Regions from separate parts of the Azospirillum sp. TSH20 genome, predicted to be linked through region 1. Evidence: predicted binding sites of a transcription regulator. Region 1 holds the regulator's gene; each other region holds the start of a gene.
The links. Region 1 encodes PhoB, which activates phosphate uptake and scavenging genes when phosphate is short. Its sites were predicted from a motif close to TNTCATAAAACTGTCA; they were not measured.
Positions count from the first base shown of each region.

Region 2: the regulator PhoB is predicted to act here: its motif matches at 2,879-2,894, upstream of pstS (phosphate ABC transporter substrate-binding protein PstS).
Region 3: the regulator PhoB is predicted to act here: its motif matches at 2,012-2,027, upstream of TSH20_RS15980 (RNA degradosome polyphosphate kinase).
Region 4: the regulator PhoB is predicted to act here: its motif matches at 3,179-3,194, upstream of TSH20_RS06255 (Na/Pi cotransporter family protein).

Region 1 covers NZ_LGQU01000042.1:122,872-127,371, reverse strand. The annotation lists gene TSH20_RS12085 (FtsX-like permease family protein) at 1-622, shown strand, start outside; gene TSH20_RS12080 (Bax inhibitor-1/YccA family protein) at 769-1,494, shown strand; gene TSH20_RS12075 (SAM-dependent chlorinase/fluorinase) at 1,583-2,311, opposite strand; gene phoB (phosphate regulon transcriptional regulator PhoB) at 2,484-3,188, opposite strand; gene pstB (phosphate ABC transporter ATP-binding protein PstB) at 3,284-4,030, opposite strand; gene pstA (phosphate ABC transporter permease PstA) at 4,122-4,500, opposite strand, start outside.
Region 2 covers NZ_LGQU01000043.1:34,948-39,447, forward strand. The annotation lists gene pstA (phosphate ABC transporter permease PstA) at 1-572, opposite strand, end outside; gene pstC (phosphate ABC transporter permease subunit PstC) at 578-1,561, opposite strand; gene pstS (phosphate ABC transporter substrate-binding protein PstS) at 1,670-2,737, opposite strand; gene TSH20_RS12455 (methyl-accepting chemotaxis protein) at 2,924-4,500, opposite strand, start outside.
Region 3 covers NZ_LGQU01000054.1:35,356-39,855, forward strand. The annotation lists gene TSH20_RS15980 (RNA degradosome polyphosphate kinase) at 1-1,913, opposite strand, end outside; gene TSH20_RS15985 (histidine phosphatase family protein) at 2,105-2,623, shown strand; gene TSH20_RS15990 (CYTH and CHAD domain-containing protein) at 2,708-4,315, shown strand; gene uvrA (excinuclease ABC subunit UvrA) at 4,475-4,500, shown strand, end outside.
Region 4 covers NZ_LGQU01000022.1:180,915-185,414, forward strand. The annotation lists gene TSH20_RS06245 (NUDIX hydrolase) at 1-383, shown strand, start outside; gene TSH20_RS06250 (EAL domain-containing protein) at 340-1,218, opposite strand; gene TSH20_RS06255 (Na/Pi cotransporter family protein) at 1,426-3,096, opposite strand; gene ychF (redox-regulated ATPase YchF) at 3,248-4,348, opposite strand; gene pth (aminoacyl-tRNA hydrolase) at 4,452-4,500, opposite strand, start outside.

The DNA of each region.
Region 1 (4,500 bases):
CGAGGCGAAGGTCGCCAACGTGCGCTCCGCCGATTTCAGCAGCATGGCGATCAACTTCACCATGGTCTTCGCCCCCGGCACGCTGGAAGGCGCGCCGCAGACCTGGGTCGCCACCGTCCGCGCCACGCCGGATGCCGAAACCCAGGTGCAGCGCGCCGTGCTGCAACGCTTCCCCAACATCACGATGGTGCGGGTCAAGGACGCGCTCGACACGGTGGCGGAGATGCTGGGCCATATCGGCACCGCGGTGCGCATCGTCGCCGGCATCACGCTGGCCGCCGGAACGCTGGTTCTGGCCGGCGCGGTCGCCGCCGGGCACCGCCGCCGGGTCTATGATGCAGTGGTGCTGAAGGTGCTGGGGGCGACGCGCGGCGACGTGCTGCGCGCCTTCCTATTGGAATATGGGCTGCTCGGCCTGCTGACCGCGGTGATCGCCGGCGTCATCGGCACGCTGACCGCCTGGGCGGTGCTGAAGTTCCTGATGCATTGGGAATGGAGCTTCCTGCCGTCGGCGGTCGTGACCACCGCATTGCTGAGCACGGCGATCACGCTCGCTTTCGGGTTCTATGGTACTTGGCGGGCTCTGGGCCAGCCTTCGGCGCCATTGCTTCGGAACGAGTGACTCCTGTGTCATGAAGCCGCAGGAAAAACGAATCGTGAAAGCTTTTTCATCTGGAAAAAGCGCTGCCGATTCCTATTGAACCGCCTGACGGACTCGCCAATATGTCCTGCGACGGGATCACCCAATTCCACCGAGGAAACCAAACCATGGCAGACCCGACCTATAACCGCTTCGCGACCGCAGGCCGCGCGACAGATCGGGGATACTTCGACGAAGGCCTGCGGCAGCACATGCTGCGCGTGTACAACTACATGGGTGCCGGCCTGATCCTGACGGGTCTGGTCGCCGCGCTCGTGTCGTCCAGCCCGGCCATGCTCCAGGCCATCTTCGGCACGCCGCTGAAGTGGGTGGTGATGCTGGCCCCGCTGGCCTTCGTCATGGTGCTGTCCTTCGGCATCCAGCGCCTGTCCTTCGCATCGGCACAGATGATCTTCTGGGCCTATTGCGGTGCCATGGGCCTGTCGATGTCGGCCATCTTCCTGGTCTTCACCGGGGCGTCGATCGCGCTGACCTTCTTCGTCACCGCCGCCACCTTCCTGGCGATGAGCCTGTACGGCTACACCACGAAGGCCGACCTGTCGAAGATGGGCTCGTTCCTCATCATGGGCGTCATCGGCCTGGTGATCGCCGGCTTGGCGAACATCTTCTTCCAGTCGCCGGCCCTGCACTTCGCGATCTCCGCCATCGGCGTGCTGATCTTCACCGGTCTGACCGCCTATGACACCCAGGCGATCAAGGAAAGCTACGCCGAGGGCTATGACCACGAGAGCACCGGCAAGCTGGCTCTGATGGGCGCCCTGACGCTGTACCTGGACTTCATCAACCTGTTCCAGTTCCTGCTGCAGTTCATGGGCCAGCGCAACAACGACTGACCCCGAGACGCCTGATCGGACAAGCATCGGATCAAGCAGCAGCCGCCCGGAAGCCCCCCGCTTCCGGGCGGCTTTCTTTTGGGGCGGTTCAGGACTCCACGGTCACTGGATCGCCGACCGCCAGCCCCAGCACCCGGTCGGCCCGCCCGCGATTGACGGCGATCTCCGCCAGCCCGTTGGAGTTCTCGTACCACAGCGGCTGTCCCGGCCCGACGGCGCCGAAGGTGCGGGCACGGGCGATGCGGCTGCCGGCAGTGGACAGCACCGCGTCGACGGGCAGGGCAGCGGCGCGCATGCCGGTCATGGCGTTGCCGTAGACATCGACATAGACGATACGGGCCAACTCGTCCGGCCAGTCGGGACGATTGATGGCGGCTGGGGCGAGCAGGCTGCGCTCGATGCTGCGGCCGGTGGCGAGACCGGCGGCGACGGGGGCGAACAGGTCGCGGCCATGGAAGCTGGCGGACAGCCGGTCCGGGATCCAGTCGATGGTCCAGGCGTTTAGCGACGTTGCACGGCGGGTCAGCAGGGCGAACAGGCCGTTGTCCGGACCGACGAACCAGCGCCCGTCGGCCTCCACGATCACCGGCCGGCGGTCGGTGCCGACGCCGGGATCGACGACGCAGAGGAAGACGCTGCCGGCGGGAAAGGCCGGAGCGTAGGCGGCCAGGAGGTAGGCGGACAGCTGCGGGTCGAAGGCGGGGGCGTCGGCGAACAGGTCGATGACGGGGACGCCGGGCGCCTGTTGCGCCAACACCGCCTTCATCTGGCCGGTGTAGGGGCCGGAGAGGCCGAAGTCGGTGAAGAGCAGGATCATGGGAGCAATCTCACCAGTGCCGCTGCTGACTTGCCCCCACCCTAACCCTCCCCCGCTGGGCGGGGGAGGGGACAAGTGCTTAGGCAGGAGAGTACTTGTTCGGGAGAGCGGCGGCAGTCCCTCCCCCGCCCAGCGGGGGAGGTTAGGTGGGGGCAATCGAAGCCAGCAATCCTCACACCGACTTCGTATCCAGCGCATACCCCGCCGACCGCACGGTGCGGATCAGGTCCAACTCGTCCTCTTCGTTCATCGCCTTGCGCAGGCGGCGGATGTGTACGTCGACCGTACGCGGCTCGACGTACACGTCGTGGCCCCACACCAGATCGAGCAGCTGTTCGCGGGAAAAGACGCGGCCGGGATGCTGCATGAAGTGGCGCAGCAGGCGGAATTCGGTCGGTCCCAGATGTACGTCCCGGCCGTTGCGGCGTACGCGGTGGGCGGCCAGATCCATCGTCACGTCGGCGAAGGTCAGAACCTCGTCGGTCATGCCGGGAGAGGCGCGGCGCAGCACGGCGCGCATGCGGGCCACCAGCTCGGTCGGGGAGAAGGGTTTGGTGATGTAGTCGTCGGCGCCGGAATTCAGGCCGCGCACCCGGTCGCCTTCCTCGCCGCGGGCGGTCAGCATGATGATCGGGATGTCGCGGGTCTTGGCGTTGCGGCGCAGCTGGCGGCAGACCTCCAGCCCGCTCATCAGCGGCAGCATCCAGTCGAGCAGCACGATGTGCGGCGTCTGTTCGCCGGCGGCCAGCAGGGCCTCCTCGCCGTCGCTGGCGGTGGCGACGCGGAAGCCTTCCTTTTCCAGGTTGTACTTCAGCAGCGTCAGGATGTCGGCCTCGTCCTCGACGATCAGGACGAGCGGCTTGAGGGCCGCGTTCATGGTGGCTCCGTTCACAGCGCGCGTCTCGACGTTAACCGGCATGGGACAGCCTTTTCAACAAAGGAGGGAAGGGGGGCGCAGGCGTAAGGCAGGACTCAGCCGTAGCGGCCGGTGATGTAGCCCTGGGTGCGCTCGTCGCGCGGGTTGGTGAAGATTTCCTCGGTGTCGTCGCACTCCACCATCTCGCCCAGATGGAAGAAGGCGGTGCGTTGCGACACGCGGGCGGCCTGCTGCATGTTGTGGGTGACGATGACGATGGTGTAGTTGGCCCGCAGCTCGTCGATCAGCTCCTCGATATGGGCGGTCGCGATGGGGTCGAGCGCAGAACAGGGCTCGTCCATCAGGATCACCTCGGGGCTGACGGCGATGGCGCGGGCGATGCACAGCCGCTGCTGCTGGCCGCCGGACAGGCTGGTGCCGGGTTCGCGCAAGCGGTCCTTCACCTCGGCCCACAGGCCGGCGCGCTTCAGCGAAGTCTGCACCACCTCGTCCAGCTCGTCGCGTCCGGAAGCGAGGCCGTGGATGCGCGGGCCGTAGGAGACGTTGTCGTAGATCGACTTCGGGAAGGGGTTCGGCTTCTGGAACACCATGCCGACACGGGCGCGCAGCTGCACCGCATCGACGGCCTTGCCATAGACGTCCTCGCCGTCCAGCGCGATCCGCCCCTCGACCCGGCAGCCCTCGATGGTGTCGTTCATCCGGTTCAGGCAACGCAGGAAGGTCGATTTGCCGCAGCCGGACGGGCCGATCAGCGCCAGCACCCGGTTTTCCTGGATGTCGAGATCGATGCCCTTCAACGCCTGCTTGGCGCCATAGAACACCTTCACCCCGCGGGCGGTCATCTTGGCAGGCAGCGCCGCAGCGGCTGCCCGGTTCGGTTGCCGGTCGCCACGGGGCCGCAGCTTCAGCGGGCTCGGGATGCTCATGGGGCGCTCACCACCGTCTCTCGAAAATCTTGCGCAGGATCACGGCCGCCCCGTTCAGCAGGATCAGGACGCCGAGCAGGATCAGGATCGCCGCGGAGGTGCGCTCGGTGAAGGCACGTTCCGGGCTGTCGGCCCACATGTAGATCTGGACCGGAAGCACCGTGGCGCTGTCGGTCAGCCCATGGGGGATGTCGACGATGAAGGCGACCATGCCGATCATCAGCAGCGGCGCCGTCTCGCCCAGGGCTCGGGCCATGCCGATGATGGTGCCGGTCAGGATGCCGGGCATCGCCAGCGGCAGCACATGGTGCAGCACCGTCTGCAGCGGTGAGGCGCCGATGCCCAGCGCCGCCTGACGGATCGACGGCGGCACCGCCTTCAGCGCG
Region 2 (4,500 bases), on a different contig from region 1:
CACTGCGGCGCGCCCAGGGCGGCGGCGGCCTCGCGCAGGCTGTTGGGCACCAGCTTCAGCATGTCCTCGGTCGTGCGGACGACGACCGGGATGACCAGCACCGCGAGCGCCATGGCGCCGGCCCAGGCCGAGAAATGGCCCATGCGGACGACCAGCACCTCGTAGACGAACAGGCCGACCATGATCGACGGCGCGCTCAGCAGCACGTCGTTGATGAAGCGCACCACCTCGGCCAGCTTGGTGCCACGGCCGAACTCCGCCAGATAGGTGCCGGCCATGACGCCGACCGGCGTGCCGACCAGTGTGGCGACCGTGGTCATGATGACGCTGCCGAAGATGGCGTTCAGCAGACCGCCCTCCCCGCCCGGCGGCGGCGTGTTCTCGGTGAACAGGCTGAGATTGATCGCCGACAGCCCGTTGTAGAGCAGCGTCCACAGGATGGCGACCAGCCAGAACAGGCCGAAGCCGGCGGCGCCCAGCGCCAGGGTCAGCGCCAGCTTGTTGGCAATGCGCCGGCGGTGATACAGCCCCCCGATGGGGGTCGCCAGCGTCGCGGAATTGGACATCGTCATGGGCCTCAGACTCCGGCCTTGCGCTGCAGGCGCAGCAGCATCAGCTTGGCGATCGACAGCACGGTGAAGGTGATCAGGAACAGGATCAGGCCCAACGCCACCAGCGAGGAGGTGTAGACGTCGCCGACCGCCTCGGTGAATTCGTTGGCGATGGAGGCCGAGATCGTCGTGCCCGGCGCCATGATCGAGGAGCTGATGCGGTGCGCATTGCCGATGACGAAGGTGACCGCCATCGTCTCGCCCAGCGCGCGGCCGAGGCCGAGCATGACGCCGCCGACAACGCCGGTGCGGGTGTAGGGCAGCACCACGTTCCACACCACTTCCCAGGTGGTGGCGCCCAGCCCGTAAGCGGACTCGCGCACCATCGGCGGCACCGTCTCGAAGACGTCGCGGGTGATGGAGGTGATGAAGGGCAGCACCATGATGCCCAGGATCAGGCCGGCGGTCAGGATGCCGATGCCGTAGGGCGGGCCCATGAACAGGTTGCCGATGCCGGGGATCTGGCCCAGCGTGTTGATCAGGAAGGGCTGGATGGTCGACTGCATGAAGGGGGCGAAGACGAACAGGCCCCAGATGCCGTAGATGATGCTGGGAATGCCGGCGAGCAGCTCGATGGCGACGCCGAGCGGGCGCTTCAGCCAGGCCGGGCACATCTCGGTGATGAACAGCGCGATGCCGAAGCTGACGGGAATGCCGACGGCCATGGCGATGATGGACGTGACCAGCGTGCCGTAAATCGGGGCGAGCGCGCCGAATTGCTCGGACACTGGGTTCCAGACTTCGGTCGCGACGAAGCCGAAGCCGAACGTGCGCAGTGCCGGAAGCGCGCCGTCGATCAGGGAAACCGTGACGCCGCCCAGGATCAGCAGGACGAGCAGCGCGAATGCGAGGGTGGCGTTGCGGAAGGCCGCATCCTGCAGGCGCTGGCGGCGGGCCCGTCGGGCGGTGGAGGCGTGTGCGTCGGTCAAGGTCAGCGCGATCTCGGTCATGGCCGCTCCGTGAGGCGTGCGGTGGGAACGGCGCAATTTCCGTTCCCACCGGCGATCATGCCCTCGGGCGAGCCGTCCGCCGGCCCACCCGAGGTCGGTTGGCCGTGGTTACTTGGCCGACGCGGTCCAGACCGGCTTGCCGTCGGCCTGGATGGTCTGCGCCCAGGTCTTCTGGACCAGCGACACCACCGAGTCCGGCATCGGGACATAGTCCAGCTCGGTCGCCATCTTGTCGCCGTTCTTATAGGCCCAGTCGAAGAACTTCAGCGCTTCGCCGGAAGCCGAGGCGTCCTGCGGGTTCTTGTACATCAGGATGAAGCTGGCGCCGGTGATCGGCCAGCTCTCCGCACCCGGCTCGTCGGTCAGCAGGACGTAATAGCCCTTGCTGTTCGCCCAGTCGGCGTTGGCGGCGGCAGCCTGGAAGGCCTCGATCTTCGGAGCGACGGTCTTGCCGTCCTTGTTCTGCAGGTCGAGGTGGGTGATGTTGTTCTGCTTGGCGTAGGCGTATTCGACGTAGCCGATCGAGCCGTCCGTCTGCTTGACCATGTTGGCCACGCCTTCGTTGCCCTTGGCGCCGATGCCGGCCGGCCACTGGACGGAGGTGTTGGCGCCGATCTGGGTCTTGAACTTCGGGCTGGTCTTCGACAGGTAGTCGGTGAACAGGAAGTTGGTGCCCGACCCGTCGGAGCGGTAGACCGGGGCGATGGCGGTGTTCGGCAGGTTGACGTCGGGGTTCAGCGCCTTGATCTGCGGGTCGTTCCACTTGGTGATCTCGCCCATGTAGATGTTGGCGAGAACGGTGCCCGACAGCTTCACTTCGCCGGCCTTAATGCCCTTCAGGTTCACGACCGGAACCACGCCGCCCATGATCATCGGGAACTGGATCAGACCGGCCTGCTCCAGCTCTTCCGGCTTCAGCGGCATGTCCGACGCGCCGAAGGTGACCGTCTTGGCCTTGATCTGCTTGATGCCGCCGCCCGAACCGATCGACTGGTAGTTCAGGCCCGTGCCCGTCTCCTTCTTGTAGGCGTCGGCCCACTTGGCATAGATCGGGTACGGGAAGGTGGCACCGGCGCCGGAGATGTCGGCGGCCGAGGCGACCGACAGCGGGGCGACCGACACGGACAGAGCGGCCAGGGCACCGAAGGCGGCGCAACGAACGAACGCCGAAGTCATGGTTTTCACGGCAAAACTCCCGATAGGTTTGGACGGTGTCGTTGGGTTGGAGAAATGCCCGGCCTCGGCCGGACGTCGTAACCCGCCTTCTTCGTCGCGGTGACCATAGCCGCCGCCAGTGACGGGTTTGTTTTGTTTACGTGTCAGTTTTATGAAACCGACCCGTTCTTGCCCGAAGCCGCCCGCTCATCGCGCGGCCCGGATTTCCTGGAGGAACAGATGCACGGATGAGCCGAGGCTGGTCGCCTCGTGCGACAGGCTTTCCGCCACCTGCAGCACGTCGCCGGCCTGGGTGCGCACCTTGGCCGCGGCCTCCGACAGGCCGGCGACATGGTCCGAGGCCGCCTGGGTGCCGACCGCGACGCGGTGGGAACTGTCGACGATGCTCGACGTGATCATCGCCTGTTCCTCCACCGCCGCGGCGATGGCCGAGGCATTGGTTTCGATGCGCTGGACGCTGCCGGTCATGGTCGCCACCACCTCCGCCGTTTCGCGGCTGGCCGCCTGGGTCGCGGCGATCTGGCGGGCGATCTCGGCGGTGGCCTGGGCGGTCTGGCCGGCAAGGGCCTTCACCTCCCCCGCGACGACCGCGAAGCCGCGGCCCATCTCCCCTGCCCTCGCCGCCTCGATTGTGGCGTTCAGCGCCAGCAGGTTGGTCTGGCCGGCGATCTCGTCGATCAGTCCGACGACCGTGCCGATCTCGCCCGCCGTGCTCGACAGGTCGGCGACGGTGGCCTTCACCTGCTCCGCCCCGGCGGCGGTGTCGCCGATGATCCGGGCCGATTCCCCGGTGCGCTTGCTGATCTCGGCGATCGACTGCGAGATTTCCGACGCGGCGGTCGCCACCTGCTGGATCCCCGCCGCCATCTCGCCGGACAGCTGCATGGCGGCCTCCGCCCGGTCGTTGGCGTTGGCGGCGATGTCGGTCAGCGAACGGGCGCGGGCGGCCATGACGCGGGCGGCCTCGGCCAGGGTCTCGACGCTGCTCAGCACGTTGCGTTCGAACTGGTCGGCGATCTCCAGCATGCTGGTCCGGCGGGCCGAGGCGGCGTTGCGGCGCTCGACCTCCACCTTCTCGTGCGCCTCTTCCATGGCGCGGGCATTGGCGATGAAGACGAACAGGGCGCGGGCCATGTCGGTGATCTCGTCGTTGCCGTCGGCCTTCTGCTCCACCGTCAGGTCGCCGCCGGCGACCCGGCGCATGGCGTCGGCCAGCGCCTCCATCCGGCCGACGACGCGGCGCCCGACATAAAGCGAGACGATCAGCCCGGCCAGCAGCACGCCGGCGGTCGCCAGTAGGAACTGGATTTCGTTGGTGCGCTCCAGCGCGTCATGGGCGGCGGCGGCCCCGTCGGCGGTCGCCCGCTCGGCCGATTGGACCAGCCCGTCGACCATGGCGGTCAGGGCGGCGCCGGTGCTGCGGTTGCTGTCGATCAGCGCGGCATTCTCGGCATAGGCCGCCAATTCGCCGCTGCGCAGAGCCAGGATGCCGTCGTCGCCGAAGCCAAGCGCCAGCAGCCGCTCCGCCAGCCGGCGGGTCTCCGCGCCCAGATCGTCGTTCGAGTCCTTCAAGGTGGCCCGGATCGTCGCCGCCAGCGGATCGAGCGTGCGGCGTGCAGTGGTCAGGCGGGCCGGCGTTTCCGCATTGCCGGCCTCAGCCAGCTTGCCGGCCAGCAGGTTGGCGTCGGCCATCAGGCCGCTCAGCACGGTGTAACGGTGCTGAGCGGCCGGCACGACGTTGGTTGACAGGTCCTGCATCCGCT
Region 3 (4,500 bases), on a different contig from region 1:
ATGGGAACCAGCGTTTCGATGCGGCGGTCCAGGTTGCGGGTCATCCAATCGGCCGAGGAGATGAACACCTTGGCCTGATTGCTGGGCATGGGATGGCCGTTGCCGAAGCAGATGACGCGGCCGTGCTCCAGGAACCGGCCGACGATGCTGCGCACCCGGATATTCTCCGACAGCCCCTTCACACCCGGCCGCAGGCAGCAGATGCCGCGGATGATCATGTCGATCTGCACCCCGGCCTGCGACGCCTTGTACAGCTTGTCGATGATGACCGGATCGACGAGAGAATTCAGCTTCACCCAGATCGACGCCGGACGGCCGGCGGCGGCATGGGCGATCTCCGCCTCAATCAGGTCGAACAGGCGCTGGCGTAGCGTGATCGGCGCGATGGCGATCTTCTCCAGCACCTTCGGCGTCGCGTAGCCGGTCATGAAGTTGAACATGACGGCGGCGTCGTGGCACAGTGCCGGATCGCAGGTGAAGAAGGACAGGTCGGTGTAGACCTTCGCGGTGATCGGGTGATAGTTGCCGGTGCCGAAATGGACGTAGCTGCGCAGCGCCTTCTTCTCGCGCCGCACCACCAGCGACACCTTGGCGTGGGTCTTCAGGTCGACGAAGCCGTAGACCACCTGGGCGCCGGCGCGTTCCAGATCGCGCGCCCAGCGGATGTTCGCCTCCTCGTCGAACCGGGCCTTCAGCTCGACCAGCGCGGTCACCGATTTGCCGGCCTCCGCCGCCTCGATCAGCGCGGCGACGATGGGGCTGTCCTTGCTGGTGCGGTAGAGCGTCTGCTTGATCGCCACCACCTGCGGGTCGCGGGCCGCTTGCCGGATGAACTGCACCACCACGTCGAAGGATTCGTAGGGGTGGTGGACGACGATGTCCTTGTGACGGATCGCCGCGAAGCAGTCGCCGCCGAAATCGCGGATTCGTTCCGGGAAGCGGGCGTTGAAGGGGCGGAAGACCAGATCCGGCCGCTCGTCGACGATCAGCTGCTTGGTGTCGGTCAGGCCGATCAGCCCATCCAGGATGAAGACGTCGTCCGAGGCGACGTTCAGCTCATGGCGCAGGAAATCGCGCAGGTCGGCAGCCATGCCGCTGTCGGTGGCGAGCCGGATGACGCTGCCGCGCCGGCGGCGCTTCAGCGCGCTTTCGAAGGTGCGGACCAGATCCTCCGCCTCTTCCTCGATTTCAATTTCGCTGTCGCGCAGGACGCGGAAGACGCCGTGCGCCTTGACCTGGAACGGAGGGAACAGGCGGTCGATGAACTGCATCACCACCTTTTCCAACTGAAGGAAGCGGATGTCCGAGCCGGGCAGGCGCAGGAACCGCTCCAGCTGCGACGGCAGCGGCACCAGGGCGTCGATGTGCCGGCCCTTGACCGGGTCGTGCAGTTGCAGCGCCAGCGAGAATCCCAGATTGGGCAGGAACGGGAAGGGGTGGGCGGGATCGACGGCGATGGGGGTCAGGATCGGGAAGATGTCGTCCAGGAACTTCGCTTCCAGCCAGTCCAGCTCGCCCTCGCTGAGGTCCCTGGGATCGACCACGGAGATTCCGGCCTCCCGCAGTTCGCCCTTCAGCGTGCGCCACATCGTCTGCTGACTGTCCATCAGCAGGGAGATGCGCTGCTTCACCGCGGACAGCTGCTGGGCAGGAGTCAGATTCTCCGGGCTCGGCGCCTTCACGCCGGCGGCCACCTGCCCTTTCAGGCCGGCGACGCGAACCATGTAGAATTCATCGAGGTTGCTGGCGGAGATCGACAGGAAGCGCAACCGCTCCAGAAGCGGGTGATTGGGGTTTGCGGCCTCGTCCAGGACGCGCTGGTTGAAGGCCAGCCACGACAGCTCCCGATTAATGAAGCGTTCCGGAGCGTTTGGCTCGATACCGACCGAATCGAGTTCCTGGAGTTGCGTCACGTCGACCTCTGAAATCTTGAAACCCTGGGCGCCGGCGCTTGCCTTTGAGCGGTGCCGACGACGGTTATATGGTGGGCAGACAGAGTATCCCATATGCGTTACGGTTTCAGGACTCCCATTTGGCTATACGCTGCGACTGCGCCCAGTCCTCTCCCTCCCCTGCCCCTCCCCTGACGCGACCGATTTCAGCCATGAAGACGCTGTTCCTGCTGCGCCACGCTAAATCCTCCTGGGACGATCCGTCGCTGGGCGACCACGACCGGCCGCTGAATGCCCGTGGCGAGAAGGCGGCCACCCTGGTCGGCGGCCATCTGGCCAAGCATCACGCCCACATCGACCTCGTCCTGTGTTCCACAGCGGTGCGAGCGGTGGAGACACGCAAGCGCGTGATGGCGGCCATCGGCGCGCCATACCCACCGGTGGAGCATGAGCGGGGACTTTACCTGTGCGGCGCCCGCACGCTGCTGGAACGGCTGCGCGACGCGCCGGATAGGGCGACCGGCCTGATGCTGGTGGCGCACAATCCGGACCTGCACGAGCTGGCGAACGCCCTGACCGGCAGCGGCGACCATGGGCTGCGCCATGCGCTGGCCGACAAGTTTCCGACCGGCGCCTGCGCCGTGCTGGTCTTCGAAACGCTGCATTGGGCCGACCTGGAATTGGGGGCCGGGCGGCTGGCGGATTTTGTGCAGCCGCGTAAACTCTCTTAACCTGCGGCGACGGTTGGGGTATCCACGGAGCCACCTGGTTCATTCGAGGCCGCGCTCCGGCCGGATTCGGGAGGATGCCGACCCTTGCCACCCGCCATTCCGCCCGTCAGCCCGTCCGTACTTCCCGATGCGCAGCCCTCAACCCCCGCCGCTTTCCGCGAGGTGGAGCTGAAGCTCCATGCCGCATCGGCGGATCTGGCTCGGGTTGCCTCCCTTCCGGGGCTGCTGGCGCTGGCCGACGGGCCGGCGACGACGCAGCGGCTGCGCACCGCCTATTTCGACACCCCCGACCTGAAGCTGGCGGCGAACGGCGTGGCGTTGCGCGTGCGGCAGGAGGGCGACCGCTTCATCCAGACGCTGAAGACCGTGAACAGCGCCAGCCCCGGCGATTCCGCCGCCGTGGCGGTGCGGCGGGAATGGGAATGGGTCGTCGCGGGCGAAGCGGTGGATATCGGCGTGCTGAGCGATCCCGGCGTCGCCGGGCTGGTTCCGGCGGCGGCACTCGATGCGCTGGACTGCCTGTTCATCACCGATTTCCGCCGCACCACCCTGCTGCTGCGCCCCGATACGCTGACGGCGGTCGAGCTGGCGGTGGATGACGGCGCCATTTATGCCGGCGGCAACTCTCTGCCGGTCGGCGAGGTGGAACTGGAGCTGAAGGCCGGCAAGGTCGCCAGCCTGTTCGACCTGGCGCTGACCCTGCAAGCCGCCATCCCCATGCGCATCGGCACCGAAAGCAAGGCGGAGGCGGGGCTGCGGCTGGTCACCGGCAAGGCGCCGGGGCCGGTGGAGGCCGAACCGCTCGGCCTGTCGCCGCTGACCACGGTGGCGGAGGCCTACCGGCACATCCTGCGGCAGGCGTTGCGCCAGTTCCTCGCCAACGAATCCTGCGCGCTTGCGGGCGGCGATGTGGAGGGGCTGCACCGCATGCGCGTCGCGTTGCGGCGGCTGCGCATCGCCCATCGCTTCTTCGCGCCGCTGGTCGCCTCCCCCGAGGCCGACCGGCTGGTGGAGGAAAGCCGCGCGCTCGCTAAGCGGCTGGGGCCGGCGCGCGGGTGGGACGTGCTGATGTCCGGCGTCATCGACCCGCTTCTCGCCAATCCGAAGGCAGCGCCGGGCATCGACCGCACGGCGTTGGAGCGGCTGGCCTCGCTCGCCCGGACCGCGGGTGCCGGACCGGCGCGGGAAGCGATGGCGGCGATCCTGGCACCGGGCTGCACGACCATGGTCCTGGCGCTCGCCGCGTGGCTGGAGCATGGCCGCTGGATGTCGGAGGCCGACGGCGACCGCCGGGCCGCGCTGTCGGCCCCGGTCACGACGGTGGCCGGCGGCTGGCTGTCGGCGCGGATGGCGAAGCTCGGCAAGACGGCGAAGCCGCCGGAGGATGCCAAGGCGCGCGACAAGCTGCGCCGGCGGCTGCGCACGCTGCGCTACACCGCAGACTTCTTCCGCGGCCTGTATCCGGAGGCCGCCACCCTGCCCTTCTTCGCGGCGCTGGAACCGTTGCAGGCGGCGCTGGACGCCGAGCAGGACGCCATCACCGGCGCCCGCATGCTGGGATCGTTGAAGGGAGGGGAACAGAAGACGGCCGCTGCCGTCGCCGCCTGGATCGACCGCCAGTCAGACAAGCGGCGCAAGGCGCTGCCCGATCTGTGGAAGCGCTTCCGCGCGGTGCCGCCCTTCTGGTCATGACCGACCCGCGCCGGGCGCCGGTGGCAATGGCGCGCCCAGCGCATATATCGTCAGCCGGCCGGCCTTAGGGGCACCGCTTTTCGGCCGGCCGTTTTTCGTCATGCGTCGCGGCGCCTTGCCGCTTTCCATCCGGAAAAGCTTCGGGTAAAAGAACACTCCATGAACAAGTACATCAGCGTCCGCGG
Region 4 (4,500 bases), on a different contig from region 1:
GCGACAAGGTTCTGCTGATCCGCCGGGGCAAGGCGCCGCGGATGGGCCAGTGGAGCCTGCCCGGCGGAGCGCAGTCGGTCGGCGAAACGGTGTTCGAGACCGCCGTGCGCGAGGTACGCGAGGAGACCGGGTTGGAGGTGGTGCCGACCGGGATCGTCACCGTGGTCGACGCCATCACCCCCGATGCCGAGGGCCGCGTCCATTACCACTATACGCTGGTCGAAGTGGCGGCGGAGAGCGCCGAGGGCGACGCGATCTGCGCCGACGATGCGCTGGAGGCCTGTTGGGCCACCGCCGAGGAGGCCGGCGAACTGACGGAATGGGACGAGACCCGGCGGGTCATCCTGATGTCTGCGGCCCAGCGGCGGCCCCCGACCCCATAGGCCGCAGGGTGCCGATGACGCTCCGCTCGGCCAGGAACTCGCTCACCCCATCGGCGCTCAGCGGGCGCGACAGCCAATAGCCCTGCAGAACGTCACAGCGATAGGCCTGCAGGTAGAGCCGCTGTTCCGGCGTCTCCACCCCTTCCGCCACCACGCCCAAATCCAGCGCATGGGCCAGCGCCACCACCGCCTGGACGATGGCGGCGGCGTCACGGTCCTCCACCATCGCCTGGACGAACTGCTTGTCGATCTTCAGCGCTTCCACCGGCACCCGTCGCAGGGTGGCCAGCGACGACCAGCCGGTGCCGAAATCGTCCAGCACCAGCCGGATTCCGGCACCGCGCAACTGCAGCAAGGCCTCGCGGGCATCGGCGCCTTGGCTGAACATGCTGGTTTCGGTCAGTTCCAGCTTCAGGTTGGCGGCCGGCAGGCCGGTCTCCGCCAGGATCGCCAGCACCTTCAGCACCAGCCCCGGATCGTCGAGCTGCCGCGCCGACAGGTTCACCGATACCGGAATGTCGGGATAGCCGGCACGCAGCCAGCCGGCGGCCACCCTGCAGGCGGTCCGCAGGGTCCATTCGCCCAGCAGATGGATCGCTTCCCCCTGCTCCGCCATCGGCACGAAGACGTCGGGCGGCAGCATGGTGCCGTCGGACAGGCGCCAACGCGACAGCGCCTCGAACCCGGTCAGGCGGTTGGTGACGACGTCCGCCTGCGGCTGGAAGACCAGGGAGAGTTCCTGACGGTCGATGGCGTCGCGCACCCGCTCGGCGAATCCGGCGTCGGATATCCCATGCGCTTCGGGTCCGTTCGACGTCGCGTGCGTGTTCGCCACCGTCCGCTCCCTCTCGACAACCATTCCCGGGTTCGACACCGGCCCGCTGGGCCTCATTGCCATAACAACCACAGGAACGATTTGTTAACCATGTCGCGAAAGAGCTTGACGAATTTTATATGGTTACGAAAGTGTTAACGTGGCTGGGCTGGTGACAAGAAAAGGTCGAAGCGGAAGCCATGCCGCACCCCCATTGGGAGCGGACGGTCACGCCCGTGCTTCCCCTCGTTTGAGACGGCTGGGCAGAAGCTCCCCCGATTGATCGAGCACCGGATAGGCGGCGGCAACCAGATGGGCATTGATCCGGCGCAGGTCGCGCAGAATGTCCAGATGGAGGGCGCTGGTCTCCACGCTTTCCTTGCGGCCGGCGCGCAGGCGGGCAAAATGCGCCTCGGTGGCGCTGGTCTCCAGATCGCGGATTACCTCCTTCTCGTGGATCAGCGCGCGGGCGGACCGGACATCGCCGGACACGAAGACGGCGGCGGCCAGACGCTGGGTTTCGCTCAGCCGTTCCAGCATGCCGGCGATCTCGGCCGCCCCCTCGGTGGAAAAGCGCAGCCTGCGCCGGATCTTCTTGGAGGCCGCCTCCATCAGATTGCGGTCGACGATGTCGCCGACATGCTCCAGATTTATGGTGAAGGTCAGCACGTCGGACACCCGGCGGGCGTCGCGTTCGTCCAGATCCTCGACATTGATCTGGGTGAGATAGCGCTTGATGGCGTCGTGCAGCCGGTCCAGTACATCGTCCATTCGCCGGATCTCCTGCACCCGCTTGCGGTCGTCGGTCTGGATCACGTCGAGCGCGCCGCGCAGCATGCTGTCCACCGTGTCCGCCATGCGCAACGCCTCGCGCGACGCGTTGGCGATGGCGAGATGGGGGACGCGGAGCGCACTGCGGTCGAGGTAGAGCGGCATCGCCGGGTCGGCGACCGCAACCCGTTCCGGGAACATCCGGGTCAGCATCCGCGCGAACCAGGGGAGCGGCCCGATGAACAGCCCGGCCATCGCCAGATTGAAGGCGAGATGGAAGTTGGCCGCCAGCCGCGCGGGATCCGGCGACACCGCCTGCAAGCCGGCGGTGATCGGCCCCAGCAGCGGCACGACGATGAGGCAGCCGACGAGCCGGTTGATGAGATTGCCCACCGGCAGCCGCCTTGCCGCCGGGTTGCGGCCGTCGCCGCCCGGTCCCTCCACCACCGGATTGACGGCGCTGCCCAGATTGGCGCCGGCGACCATGGCGACCGCCGCCTCCGGCCCGATCACCCCGCCGCCGGCCAGCGAGGCGATCAGCAGGATGGCGGCGACGCTGGAATGGGCGGCCCAGGACAGCAGCGCCGCCAGCATCACAGCCACCACCGGATCGGCGGTCAGCATCGCCAGCATCCGTCGCAGCATCGGCGCGTTCTCCGCCGGGGCGATGGTGGCCAGCAGCAGGTGCAGCGACAGCAGCATCAGGCCCAGCCCGATGGCGACCCGGCCCAGGTCGCGGCTGCGCGTCCGTGCGCCGCGACGAAAGGCGATGAAGCCGCCCAGCAGAAGGACCGGCGCCACATGCGCAACGTCGAAGGCGAGAATCTGGACGATCAGGGTGGAGCCGACATTGGCCCCCAGCATCACCGCCAGCGCCGGCATCAGCGACACCAGCCCGGTGGCGGTGAAGCCGGTCGCCATCAGACCGGTGGCGGTGCTGCTCTGCAGCAGCATGGTGATGCCCATGCCGGACAGGAAGGCGGTCCAGCGGTTGCGCAGCCCGGCCCCCAGGATGCGGCGCAGGTCGCCGCCAAGCGCGCGGGTCAGCCCGCTTTGCACCATGTGCAGCCCCCACAGGAGCAGCACGACATTCCCGGCCAGTTCCAGCAGCACCCGCGTCGCCTGCATCGCACCCCCTCTGTCGGGTCGGGGATGCGATCAAGCGGCACCCCTAACTGAAGTGTGGGGTGCGCCGATTGTTACGACAATATGACAGTTGGGTGACGGCGGAGGTGGAAAGGGAGACGATGATGCCGCCGCCTCCCCGATCCCCGCTTACTCAGACGTTGAAGCGGAAGTGGAAGATATCGCCGTCCTGGACGACATATTCCTTGCCTTCCTGGCGCATCTTGCCGGCGTCCTTCGCCCCCTGCTCGCCACCCAGCGTGACGAAACTGGTGTAGTCGATGGTCTCGGCGCGGATGAAGCCGCGTTCGAAGTCGGTGTGGATGACGCCGGCCGCCTCGGGAGCCTTGGCGTTGCGGCGCACGGTCCAGGCCCGCGTCTCCTTCGGGCCGACGGTGAAGAAGGTGATCAGGTCCAGCAGCTTGAAGCCGGCGCGGATCAGCTTGTTCAGCCCGGTTTCCTCCAGCCCCATCGACTCCAGGAATTCGGCCTTCTCGGCCGGGTCGGAGAGCTGGGCGACTTCGGATTCGATGGCGGCGGAGATGACGACGACCTCGGCATTCTCGGCCTTGGCCTTCTCGGCGACCTTGGCGGAGAAGGCGTTGCCGGTCGCGGCCGACGCCTCTTCGACGTTGCAGACGTAGAGCACCGGCTTGTCGGTCAGCAGCATGAACTGCTTGAACACCGGCTTTTCTTCGTCGGACAGCTCGACCACGCGGGCGGGCTTGCCGTCCTGCAGCACCTTCAGGGCGCGCTCCATCAGGTCGGCCTTGATCTTGCTGTCCTTGTCGCCGCCCTTGGCCTTCTTCTGAAGGCTGGTCAGCTGGCGCTCCAGGCTTTCCATGTCGGCGAGCATCAGCTCGGTCTCGACCACCTCGGCGTCGCGCAGCGGATCGACATTGCCCTCGACATGGGTGATGTCGTCGTCTTCGAAGCAGCGCAGCACATGGACGATGGCGTCCACCTCGCGGATGTTGGCGAGGAACTGGTTGCCCAGCCCTTCACCCTTCGACGCGCCGCGGATCAGGCCGGCGATGTCCACGAACTCCAGCTGGGTCGGGACGACCTTCTGCGACTTGGCGATTTCCGCCAGCTTGTCCTGCCGCGGGTCGGGCACGCCGACGCGTCCGACGTTCGGCTCCTTGGTGCAGAAGGGGAAATTCGCCGCCTCCGCCGCCTGGGTGGCGGTCAGCGCGTTGAAAAGGGTCGACTTGCCGACGTTCGGCAGGCCGACGATGCCGCAATTGAAGCCCATGGGTGGGTGCTCGCCGTCGGAAATTCTGGAATTGAGGCGCTTTATCCTACGATGGGGGACAAAGCGCAAACGCGAAGTGGGGGAAGGTCCGGCAGGCCGCGGCTTATCGCGCCTGCGTCGCCACCGTCACCTTGTTCATGAACAGCTCCGGC